3 regions of the Cupriavidus sp. UYPR2.512 genome follow, and region 3 is predicted to be linked to each of the others. Evidence: predicted binding sites of a transcription regulator. Region 3 holds the regulator's gene; each other region holds the start of a gene.
What was found. The regulator FNR, encoded in region 3, switches genes on or off when oxygen is low (the NO sensors DNR and NnrR bind a similar motif). The targets are predictions, from matches to a motif close to TTGATNNNNATCAA.
Positions count from the first base shown of each region.

Region 1: the regulator FNR is predicted to act here: its motif matches at 1,700-1,713, upstream of A3A5_RS39685 (universal stress protein).
Region 2: the regulator FNR is predicted to act here: its motif matches at 1,666-1,679, upstream of A3A5_RS0126665 (universal stress protein).

Region 1 covers NZ_KB903181.1:479-3,749, reverse strand. Annotated here, with positions in the region: gene A3A5_RS0132385 (bifunctional aminoglycoside phosphotransferase/ATP-binding protein) at 1-505, shown strand, start outside; gene A3A5_RS45215 (hypothetical protein) at 690-836, shown strand; gene A3A5_RS45210 (nitroreductase family protein) at 1,048-1,353, shown strand; gene A3A5_RS39685 (universal stress protein) at 1,882-2,244, shown strand; gene A3A5_RS0132365 (hypothetical protein) at 2,285-2,680, shown strand; gene A3A5_RS39680 (hypothetical protein) at 2,692-2,898, shown strand; gene A3A5_RS39675 (DUF1488 family protein) at 3,242-3,271, shown strand, end outside.
Region 2 covers NZ_KB903155.1:38,146-41,416, forward strand. Annotated here, with positions in the region: gene A3A5_RS0126655 (phosphoribosyltransferase family protein) at 1-56, opposite strand, end outside; gene A3A5_RS0126660 (zinc-dependent alcohol dehydrogenase family protein) at 76-1,089, opposite strand; gene A3A5_RS0126665 (universal stress protein) at 1,130-1,585, opposite strand; gene A3A5_RS0126670 (universal stress protein) at 1,889-2,725, shown strand; gene A3A5_RS0126675 (universal stress protein) at 2,758-3,271, shown strand, end outside.
Region 3 covers NZ_KB902853.1:93,447-96,717, forward strand. Annotated here, with positions in the region: gene A3A5_RS0103115 (sulfite exporter TauE/SafE family protein) at 261-1,019, opposite strand; gene fnr (fumarate/nitrate reduction transcriptional regulator Fnr) at 1,098-1,823, shown strand; gene A3A5_RS0103125 (hypothetical protein) at 1,885-2,130, opposite strand; gene A3A5_RS0103130 (membrane protein) at 2,127-2,336, opposite strand; gene ccoG (cytochrome c oxidase accessory protein CcoG) at 2,381-3,271, opposite strand, start outside.

The sequences.
Region 1 (3,271 bases), on a different contig from region 3:
AATGGTACTGATGCACGGCCTGTCCGGCAGCGGCAAGTCCACTGTGGCCTCACAGATGAGCGAGGCCGGGGGGATGGTACGTGTGCGCTCGGACGCGGTTCGCAAGCGCCTGCATCGCGGCGTGGCACCTCGGAGCGGCTGGTATGCCGCCAGTGAGACAGCGCGGACCTACTGCCGCCTGCTCGCCGTCTGCCGGCTCGGTTGCAGCGCAGGCTTCCCCATGATTGCCGACGCCACCTTCCTCGCCCGTGTCGAGCGCGAGCGCTTTGCGGCCCAGGCCCGTCGCCTTGGCGTGCCCTTCGCCATCGTCGCCTGCGAAGCCAGCCCGGAGACGCTGCGCGCCCGCATCGCCTCCCGCGCCCGGGCGGGTGGGGACCTCTCGGATGCCGACGTCGACGTGGTGGCGAAGCAGATGCGCATCCAGGACCCGCTGACCGAAGCCGAGCGCGCGTGCGTCGCCGCACCGGGCAGCTTCCTGGGCCGCGCTGTGCCCGGCCGCGGCTGACCCCCTGTGCCCGGCCGAATCATCCCGAGCCGTCCTGGGATCGCATCCATCCCACTTTTCGCGAACTCCGTGGCCCAGGCTTGACGGAGCGCAACCCACGCCTAGAAGCTGCACCTACATTCGACCATACTGGTGCCGTACGCAGCGCGCGGGTGCCGCTCTTTGCAACGAATGCGCGCATTCCATGGACGAACTGAAGTGCATTCCCTACCAACCCATCAAGGACCTGCTGCCACGCCCTGCCACCGGCACGAGTGAGCGGGTCATTGCTCTGTCACAGCCGGACCGCACCAATGGCTTGCCGCTAATGGGGCGCTGTGGCAGCGTATGAGCATCCGTGAATTCGACGAGCAGCCGCTGCCGCCGTAGTAGTTGAGCGAGCTGTTGTGGGCCGCGGCTGGTGTCAATCGATCCTACGGCGGTGGCCGTACCACTCCCTCGCCGCACGGCGAGGCGGTGATCGACGTCTACGCGGCGCTGCCCGCCGGCTCTACCGCTACGACCCAATCCACCATTGCCTGGCGCTGAAGCGCGCGGCGCACGTGCGCAGCCTGACCGTCTATCAGGATTTCGTCGGCATAGTGCCGCTGGACCTGGTCTACGTCGCCAGCCACGGCGGAATGCAGTATGTCCCGCCCAAAATGCGCGAGACCTTCGCTGCCGCCGCGGCCGGCGTCATGGTCCAGAACGTCTATTTCTACGGCGCCTCAGCCGGGCTGGGCGCGGTGGTGCACGGCCGGCTCAACTGGCGCCAGCTAGCCGAGCATATGTCGCTGAACGAGGACGAGGTACCCATCTTTTCCCAGACCATCTGGCGTCCGGCCCCGCACAACCGCGCGCCAGTCTAGACTCTGCACCCCCACGCCGGATCGCCACCACAAAACAGGAGACACCGACCTGATCAGGAACCTTGGCAGCGCGGAACAGATCCGCAAGGAAATCCTGCGGCGCCTGCAGGAAAACGCCGATTTGGGCGACGCCTGCCGCGACTGCGCACCCAATCAAGCAGAAGCTTGTCGCTTATTGCTGCATGCAGGGCACGCAAGCGCTTGTGGGAAACGTCATGCCCGGCAATCGGCGCATGCTCGATCTGGCGCAGCGCTTTGGATCCTCCGTGAAGACTGACAGCCATACCGATGGAGGCATCCGGCTGTAGCTGGATGATACGAGCGTTTATGACGGGCATCGGAACGTTTGAGGTGGGTCAATCCGGCAACGCAGAAACAACCTACCCTTGATTGCTGGCGAAACGGATTTGCGCTCCTTGTGGAATGCGGAAGAACAGGCATGTACAAGAGAATTCTGGTTGCGGCGGACGGCTGTCTCGCCTGGCGATACTGCACGCCGTCGAACCCGCCAAGGCCTGCGACGCCGAGGTGAAAGTGATCTATGTCGCAGACGATATTGACGCGCAGCTCGAGGTCGCTTACATCGACCACGACGACCTGCTTCGTAACATGGTCGCCTATGGAAAGTCTGTCCTCGATCCTTCAGGCAGGATGCTCGAGGCCGCAGGCGTGCGGTATTCCCTGGGACTGTTGGACAAGCCTGCGGCGAACGGACGCATTGCCGAAACGATTCTTGCGGAGGCGGTACAGTCGAATGCCGACCTGATCGTCCTTGGCGCGCACGGCCGGCGCGGATTCATGCGCGCTGTCATGGGTGGCGTTGCCCAGCAGATCGTCAGGCAGAGCAATAAACCGGTGCTTCTTATCCGTGGCGGACCGGAGAGCGAGTGACACCCGCAACCGAGGCCTGGCGGCCAGCTATCGAAACCCGATGAAACTAGCGACCTGCTCCGTGGCTGGCTGCGCTTACGCGGCCGGCGCTTTCGCGATCGGCTTCGTCCTGGGTACGGTACGCGTCCTGGTGCTGGGCCCGGCCATCGGCGCCACAGCAGCGGTCCTCCTGGAGGCGCCCTTCATCCTTGCCGCCAGCTGGGTGATTTCACGATGGTGCCTGGGACATTTTGAGCTGCACACGAGTGCCGAGGCGGCCATGATGGGCACCATCGCATTTGCCGTCCTGATGGGCGGGGAGCTGGGTGTCACCGTGCTTGTCTTCGGCAAATCTGCAAGCGAACACTTGGATGGCTACCGATCTTTGCCAGGAATGATCGGGCTGGCGGCACAGCTTGCCTTTGCCTGCTTTCCGCTCCTGCAAGCCAGAACCTGACCGGCCTGTCCATGGCGGCGCGCACGCACGCGGTGGTTGATCCTGCCGAAGTGTGCAAGGCGCTGCGCATGATCGCGCAGAAGTACCCCGAGCAGCCCCCCTTGCCGTTGCCGATGCCGATGCCGGACGATGTCAGGATCTTCCGCGTGACACCGACGGTCATCTCCGTGCTTCACTGCACCAAGGGCTTCGGACACACCGAACTCGTCACCTGCTGAACCCCCTTATGAAAATTGTGATCTACCCTTGGCCGTATCCCCCGCGAAGGCGGGGATCCAGCGTCTTTAGGCCATTGGAACCAGAGGTTTGAGCCCAGCACACGATCTAGCTCAAGCTACCCAATGATCGCCCACTTTGATGCACATCACGCCGTCTCCGCTCCCAACGTCTAGGCTTAAGACAGTACGAACCGAGACCCAATCTATCTGTCCTTCTGCTTGCAGTGAGGCGGAAAAGTGAAGTGATTGAGCTTGGACAAGGAATATCCGCCATTAGGCAGATCGATTTCCTCGACACCAAGCCGGCTTACTGCCCTGCCGGAGCAAGTCTGGAATGCTCTGCGTGGGTCGATGGAAGCCGGCGGCTTACGAA
Region 2 (3,271 bases), on a different contig from region 3:
GCCAGTTCCGACCCCGCATGCTCACGCGCCTGAAAACGTGTCTGGTAACGGCTCATCGATATATCTGCCAAGGATCTATTGACGGAGTTTCAGGACGGCGGCGCCGGTAAGCCGGCCCTCGCGCAGGTCGGCCAGTGCTTCGTTGGCCTGCTCCAACGGATACGCGGTGGTATGCGTATGCAGAGGGGTCCGGGCGGCGATATCCATCAGCGCGATGCCGTCGGCACGCGTGAGGTTGGCTACGGAACAGAGGCGCCTTTCTTCCCAAAGCAACTGGTAAGGCATGCTTGGTATATCGCTCATATGAATTCCGCCACAGACCACGATGCCGCCCTTGTCCACGGCGCGCAGCGCTTTGGGAACCAGCGCGCCCACCGGGGCGAAAATCAGCGCGGCGTCCAGCGGCACGGGAGACTGGAGCTCGCTCGAGCCGGCCCAGCACGCGCCGGATTGGTATGCGAGTTGCTGCGCGCCTGCGTCGCCCGCACGGGTGAAGGCGTAGACTTCGCGGCCTTGTGCCACCGCGATCTGCGTCACCAGGTGGGCGGCGGCGCCGAAGCCATAGATGCCGATGCGGCGTGCATGGCTGGCTACACCCGCCATGCGCAGCGTCCGGTAGCCGATCAGGCCGGCGCAGAGTAGTGGTGCGGCGTGTTCGTCATCGTAGCCGGGCGGAATCCGGAAGCAATAGCAGCTGTCTGCAACAACGTACTCCGCATAGCCGCCGTCGCGGGTATAGCCAGTGAATATCGGTGCGTCGCAAAGATTCTCGTGATGACGCAGGCAGTAGCGACAACGGCCGCAGGTATGTCCGAGCCAGGGCACACCCACGCGGTCTCCCGGCTTGAAGGCGGTGACACCGGCGCCGCACGAATCCACCTGTCCGACGATTTCATGCCCCGGAATGAGCATCGGCTTAGGATGGCGCAGGTCGCCATCGGCGATATGCAGGTCGGTCCGGCACACCCCGCAAGCTCCCACGGCGATGCGAAGTTCGCCGGCCCCTGGGTCGGGAACCGGCAAGTTGTGAAGGCGCAGCGGCCGGCCTGCGCCCTCGAAGATCATCGCACGCATGGTTTGGTGGCGCATGGCGTGGCACTCCTTCGCCGCCTGTGGCGCCGTGGCGCGCCTAACCTTCGACCTCGCTGCGGACCAGGAGTACGGGCTTGCTGGTCTTGGCAAGCACGCCTTCCGACACGCTGCCCATCAGCAGGCGCCGGACGCCGCGGCGGCCGTGGGTGCCAAGCACGATCAGGTCAGCATTCCACGCATCGGCCTCGGTGACAATGGTCAACGAGATCCGGCCGGGCGCCACCGGCTTTTCATCCAGTTTTACCGAATTGCGCACGCCTGCTTCGCTGAGCCTGGCCGAGGCGGCATCCAGTGCCTTGCGCCCGTGCGCGGTGATGTTGTCGACCAGTTCCTTGGGGTTGAAGTAACTGGCCTCGAAAAACACGTCGCTGTCGTCGACCACGAACAACGCCTTGACCTCGGCCCCGGTTGCCTTGGCGATGATGATGGCCTGGCTCAGTGCCAGGTCGGAAGAACGGCTGCCATCGACGGCGAGCAGGATGCGCTGGTACATGATGGATCTCCTGAAGGGCAAGGGTGCACTCGATGTTGCGATTCGCTGCATTCAGCGTAGGCGCCGGCCTCGATACGCGCTTGATTTACGTCAACCCGAAGGGGCAGGCGTGGCGAGTAATTGACCGCAAACAGAAGTGATGACCGAATGGCTTGACGGCTCCGCCCATTGCTCGCAGTAGCCTCCAACGCACATCAGGGCGATAAGTGAGCCCTGTCGCCGCAGGCCTGGCCCGTTGATCCGGGTCAAGCGCCGGTCAGCCTAGCTGCCTAGACTGGTGTGTAGTCGAGCGAGAGGGCGATCATGGCTTACGACAGCATCCTGGTTCATCTGGACAGCAATCCGCAGGCACGGCAGCGGCTCGAAGTGGCGGGGCGCATTGCGGCGGCCAGCCAGTGCCGGCTGATCGGCATGTACGCCGGTTTCATTCCCGATCCTGCCTGGTTCTACCTCATGGACGGCGCGCAGCAATATGTTGCGGACGATCTGGCCCGGCGCAAGCAGGTCAGGGAGGACGTCCGGGCGCAGTTTCTGGCTGCAACCCAGGCCATGCCAGTGCGCGCGGAGTGGCGCGCTGCGGAGCTGGGGGCCGTGGCATCAGTGCTGCGCGAGGCCCGCGAGGCAGGCCTGGTCGTTGCCGGCCAGTACGATCCCGGCAATACCGAAGGTCCGGTGGCCCGGCAGCTGCTGGAATCGCTGCTGCTGGAGACCGGCCGACCGACGCTCGTCGTGCCGTGCACGGGCACGTTTCCAACGCTGGGTACGCGCGTTATCGTGGCGTGGAATGGCAGCCGCGAGGCGGCGCGGGCGCTTCACGATGCCGTGCCGCTGATGGCCGGCGCACAGGCGCGCATTCTTTGCGCACAGACTGCAGCCAAGGAGGCAAGAGCCGACGCCACCCCGGTCGGCCACGCCGCGCGCGTGCTGGAGCGCCACGGCGTCGCCGTGGAAATCGAACACGGTCCCGGTGGGGTGGACCTGACCATCGGCGAACTCATCCTTTCGCGCGCGGCGGATTTCAATGCCGACCTGATCGTGATGGGTGCCTACGGACACGGCCGCATGCGGGAACTGGTGCTGGGCGGTGTCACGCATACGCTGCTTGACTCGATGACGGCACCGGTGCTGTTTTCACGATAATGTCAAGTCAAACCAAAGAGTGGAATCACGTCATGGACTTCAGAACCATCCTTGTCGACCTCAGCGAAGATGCTGCACGGTCCGCGCGCATTGAAACGGCAGCACGGCTTGCCGCAAAGTTCGGCGGCAGCGTGGTCGGACTGACGGCAACAGGAACGCACCTGGAGCCGTTTCGTGGAGCGGGCGAAGAAGCGGGGCAATACGCTGTGCTTGCCGCGAGCCATGTGCACAAACTGGCTGCCGCTCACAAGAACGCACTCGACACGCTGACCAGGCAAGTGTCGCCGGCCATTCCCACCCGACACATCGTGGTCGACGCCGAGGCTGGCTGGGCGCTTGCCGACGAGGGCCGCTTTGCCGATCTCATCCTGCCCGCAGCGCCCTCGGCGCAGGCCGATGTGCCGGCTCTGCTGGCTGGGGTCGCGGAGTACGCGATGCTCAATGCAGGCCGGCCCATCCTGCTGGTGCCGGGCGCGGCCGGCCCGCGACTTGGTGGCCATGTCGCCATCGCATGGAACGGCGGCCGGGAGGCTGCGCGTGCGGTAG
Region 3 (3,271 bases):
CATCGCCAACACCGCAGTGCCAGCCGGACTTTTGAACCAGATCTTTTGAACCGGATGGACTGTGGGGACGGGACGGGCATCGAAAACCTTCCGCTTCCCCTGCCCTGAACGCGCCTTCTGGTATGAAGGCCGCCTGGCGCTGCTCGCCCGCTGCTTACCGCGGCTCATATTACACCGCGCGATACCGCAATGTTGGCGATTGTATGGCATTCCCGCCTCCGCCTGCAACCATCATCCGTTGCCCGGGTGTCGCCGGCGCCTCAGAACACCAGGCAGAACCCATGCTCGGCCAGCGAATGTGGCAGCAGCACCGCTCGGGCAATGCCAAGGGCGCCGAATGCCATCACCGCCAGGCCGGCCCCCAGGCGCATGCCGCGACGTCGCGACAGCGTACGCAAGTAGCCCGACAGGCCGGAAAGCACCAGCAGGTTGGGCAGTGTGCCGAGCCCGAACACGCCCATCACGAGTGCCCCAGACGCCGCGTTGCCCGCCAGCAGCGCCAGTGTAAGCGCCCCATAGACCATGCCGCAGGGCACCAGGCCCCATGCCAGGCCCACGCCATAGCGCCGCGCCAGGCCGCCGCGCGCCCGCATGAAGGCTGGCATGCCACCTGCCAGGCCGTCCAGCCGCCGCGCCACCGCGGCGCCGGCATGCGCCGCCAGCCGCTCCAGCCAGTTGACGGTAAAGGTGTTGCCGCGCAGCAACCGCCAGCCCGACCACAGCAGCATGACACTGCCCGCGCCAAACAGCCAGCGCTGCACCGGCAGGTAGTCCTGCTTCCACGCCGAGGCGCCGACCGCGCCGAGCGCGGCACCAAGCAGCATGTAGGTCGAAATCCGGCCCACGTGCATTGTCAGCAGCTCGCCCAGCCAGGCGGCGCGGCTGGGCACCAAGCTGATCGTCGCCGTCGCGCCGCGGCGTTGCTCCACGGCCAGCGCCACGCCGCCGCACATGGCGGCGCAGTGGACCCCGCCCAGCAAAGCCAGCAGAAAAACGCTGATCAGCACGCCAAATGTCAATTCTCACTCCCTACCACATCACATCGCACGGTAAAATGTCCCAATCGCGCCCTCGCTGCCATTTCTAGCAGGTTCCAATTGCTTACCTCCATTCCCATTACCGAGATGTCACCCCGCTGCTCCACCTGTGCGATGGGGCAGTTGTGCCTTCCGGTTGGCATGTCGCAGCAAGACCTCGCCAAGATGGACACGCTGGTGCAGGAACGCATCCGCGTGCACAAGGGTGAAACCCTGTATCGCATGGGCGATCCGCTCACCGCGGTCTATGCCGTGCGCTTTGGCACGCTCAAGACCCACGTCACCACTGAAGACGGCCGCTCGCAGATTACCGGCTTCCATCTGCCTGGCGAAATCGTCGGTCTCGACGGGCTGGGCGAGATGCAGCACGCCTCCGATGCCGTCGCGCTGGAAGATACCGAAGTCTGCGTGGTCCGGATGAGCGAACTGCAGACGCTGTCGTCAGACCTGCCGTCGCTGCAGCAGCAGTTCCTGCGCCTGATGGGCAAGGAAATCACGCACGACCAGCTGATGCTCGTGACCTTGGGCTCAATGCGTGCCGAGGAACGCCTTGCTGCCTTCCTGATCAATCTCTCTGAGCGCCTGTCGGCGCGCGGCTATTCGGCGTCCGAGTTCGTGATGCGCATGAGCCGGGAAGAGATCGGCAGCTACCTGGGCCTGAAGCTCGAAACCGTCAGCCGCCTGTTCTCTCGCTTTGCCGAAGCCGGCCTGATCCAGATTCGCCAGCGCCACGTCAAGCTGGTGGACATCGACGGCATCAAGCAACTCTACACCCGCTCCTGCTAAGCGGCCAAGCGCTGCCAGTGCCGCATCCGGCCATGGCAGCGCAGACCTCACGCCAGTCCGCTCATTCCAGTTCGTCGGTATCGCTGAGCCGCGTTGGCATGGTGTAGAGCGTCAGTCCGCTGGACAACGCGCAGAACGCCCAGGCCATCAGGAAGCCGACGGTGTAGACCGATTCGCGGGACGCTTCGATCGGCTGGCCGAAGAAATTCAGGTCACCGGGATCCACCACCGAAAACACCGTTGCGGTCGCAAACCCAGCCATCAGGAACGCCGGCCAGAGTACCCACATCAGCCAGCGCAACCTCATGGCTGCCTCGCTGCAGCAGCCCTGGGCGGCGCGGCATCGGCCTTCTCCACGACCAGGCCATGGCGCGTTGCACCCTGCACCGGCATGTCCGGATGCGTGGATGCCAGCCAGATCGTCACGCCGCATGCCACCATCGCAACCAGCGGGCCGCTCATCAACAGCCACGGCCACGGCTCCTTCCACCACGGATTGCCTTGCTGACTCATCTTGCCCCCTTCATCTTGACGACTACGTCTACGCCTGCCTAGCTTCACAAATCGCGCGGAACGATGAAACTGGTGGATTGCCGGATTTCGGCATGCCCCCGCTCCGTGCCCTCGCTCGTCACGGTCACGTCGATCCTGTGCGTGCCCTGCGCCGCGGCCTCGATCGGCACGCGGATCCGGATCGGCAGCAACCGGTTGGACGTCGGCGCCAGCGATTCGGCCTGCTTGTCGTACTCCACCTTCAGGTTCTTCAGCTCGTCGCTGTCGGCGCGCACGGTGATCTTCATCGGCGCTTCGGTGGTGTTGATCAGCTGCAGGCGATAGACGTTCTCGATCCAGCGGCCTTCCACTTCACGGCCGAGCGCACCACGGTCGCGGATGATGTCGACCTTCAGCGGCGTGCGCAGCGCGATCGACGCCATGAAGCCGGCCAGCAGCACCACCCAGATCACGGAATAGATGATGACGCGCGGACGCAGCAGGCGCTTGCGCGATGCCGCCGCGGACAAGGCCTTGCGCATCGCGTTTTCCGAGGTGTACCGGATCAGGCCGCGCGGGTAGTCCATCTTGTCCATGACCTGGTTGCAGGCGTCGATGCAGGCGCCGCAGCCAATGCACTCGTACTGGAGGCCGTCGCGGATATCGATGCCCGTCGGGCACACCTGCACGCAGATGCTGCAGTTGACGCAGTCACCAAGCCCCGTCTTGTGGTGGTCGGTCTTGCGCGATCGGCTGCCGCGCGGCTCGCCGCGGCCGACGTCGTAGGTCACGACATAGGTATCGCGATCCACCATCACGCTCTGGAAGCGCGCATACGGACACATGTACTTGCACACCTGTTCGCGCATGAAGCCCGCATTGCCCCAGGTGGCGAACGCGTAGAACAGCATCCAGAACGACTGCCACGGCCCCAGCGACAGGCTGAGCACCTCGCC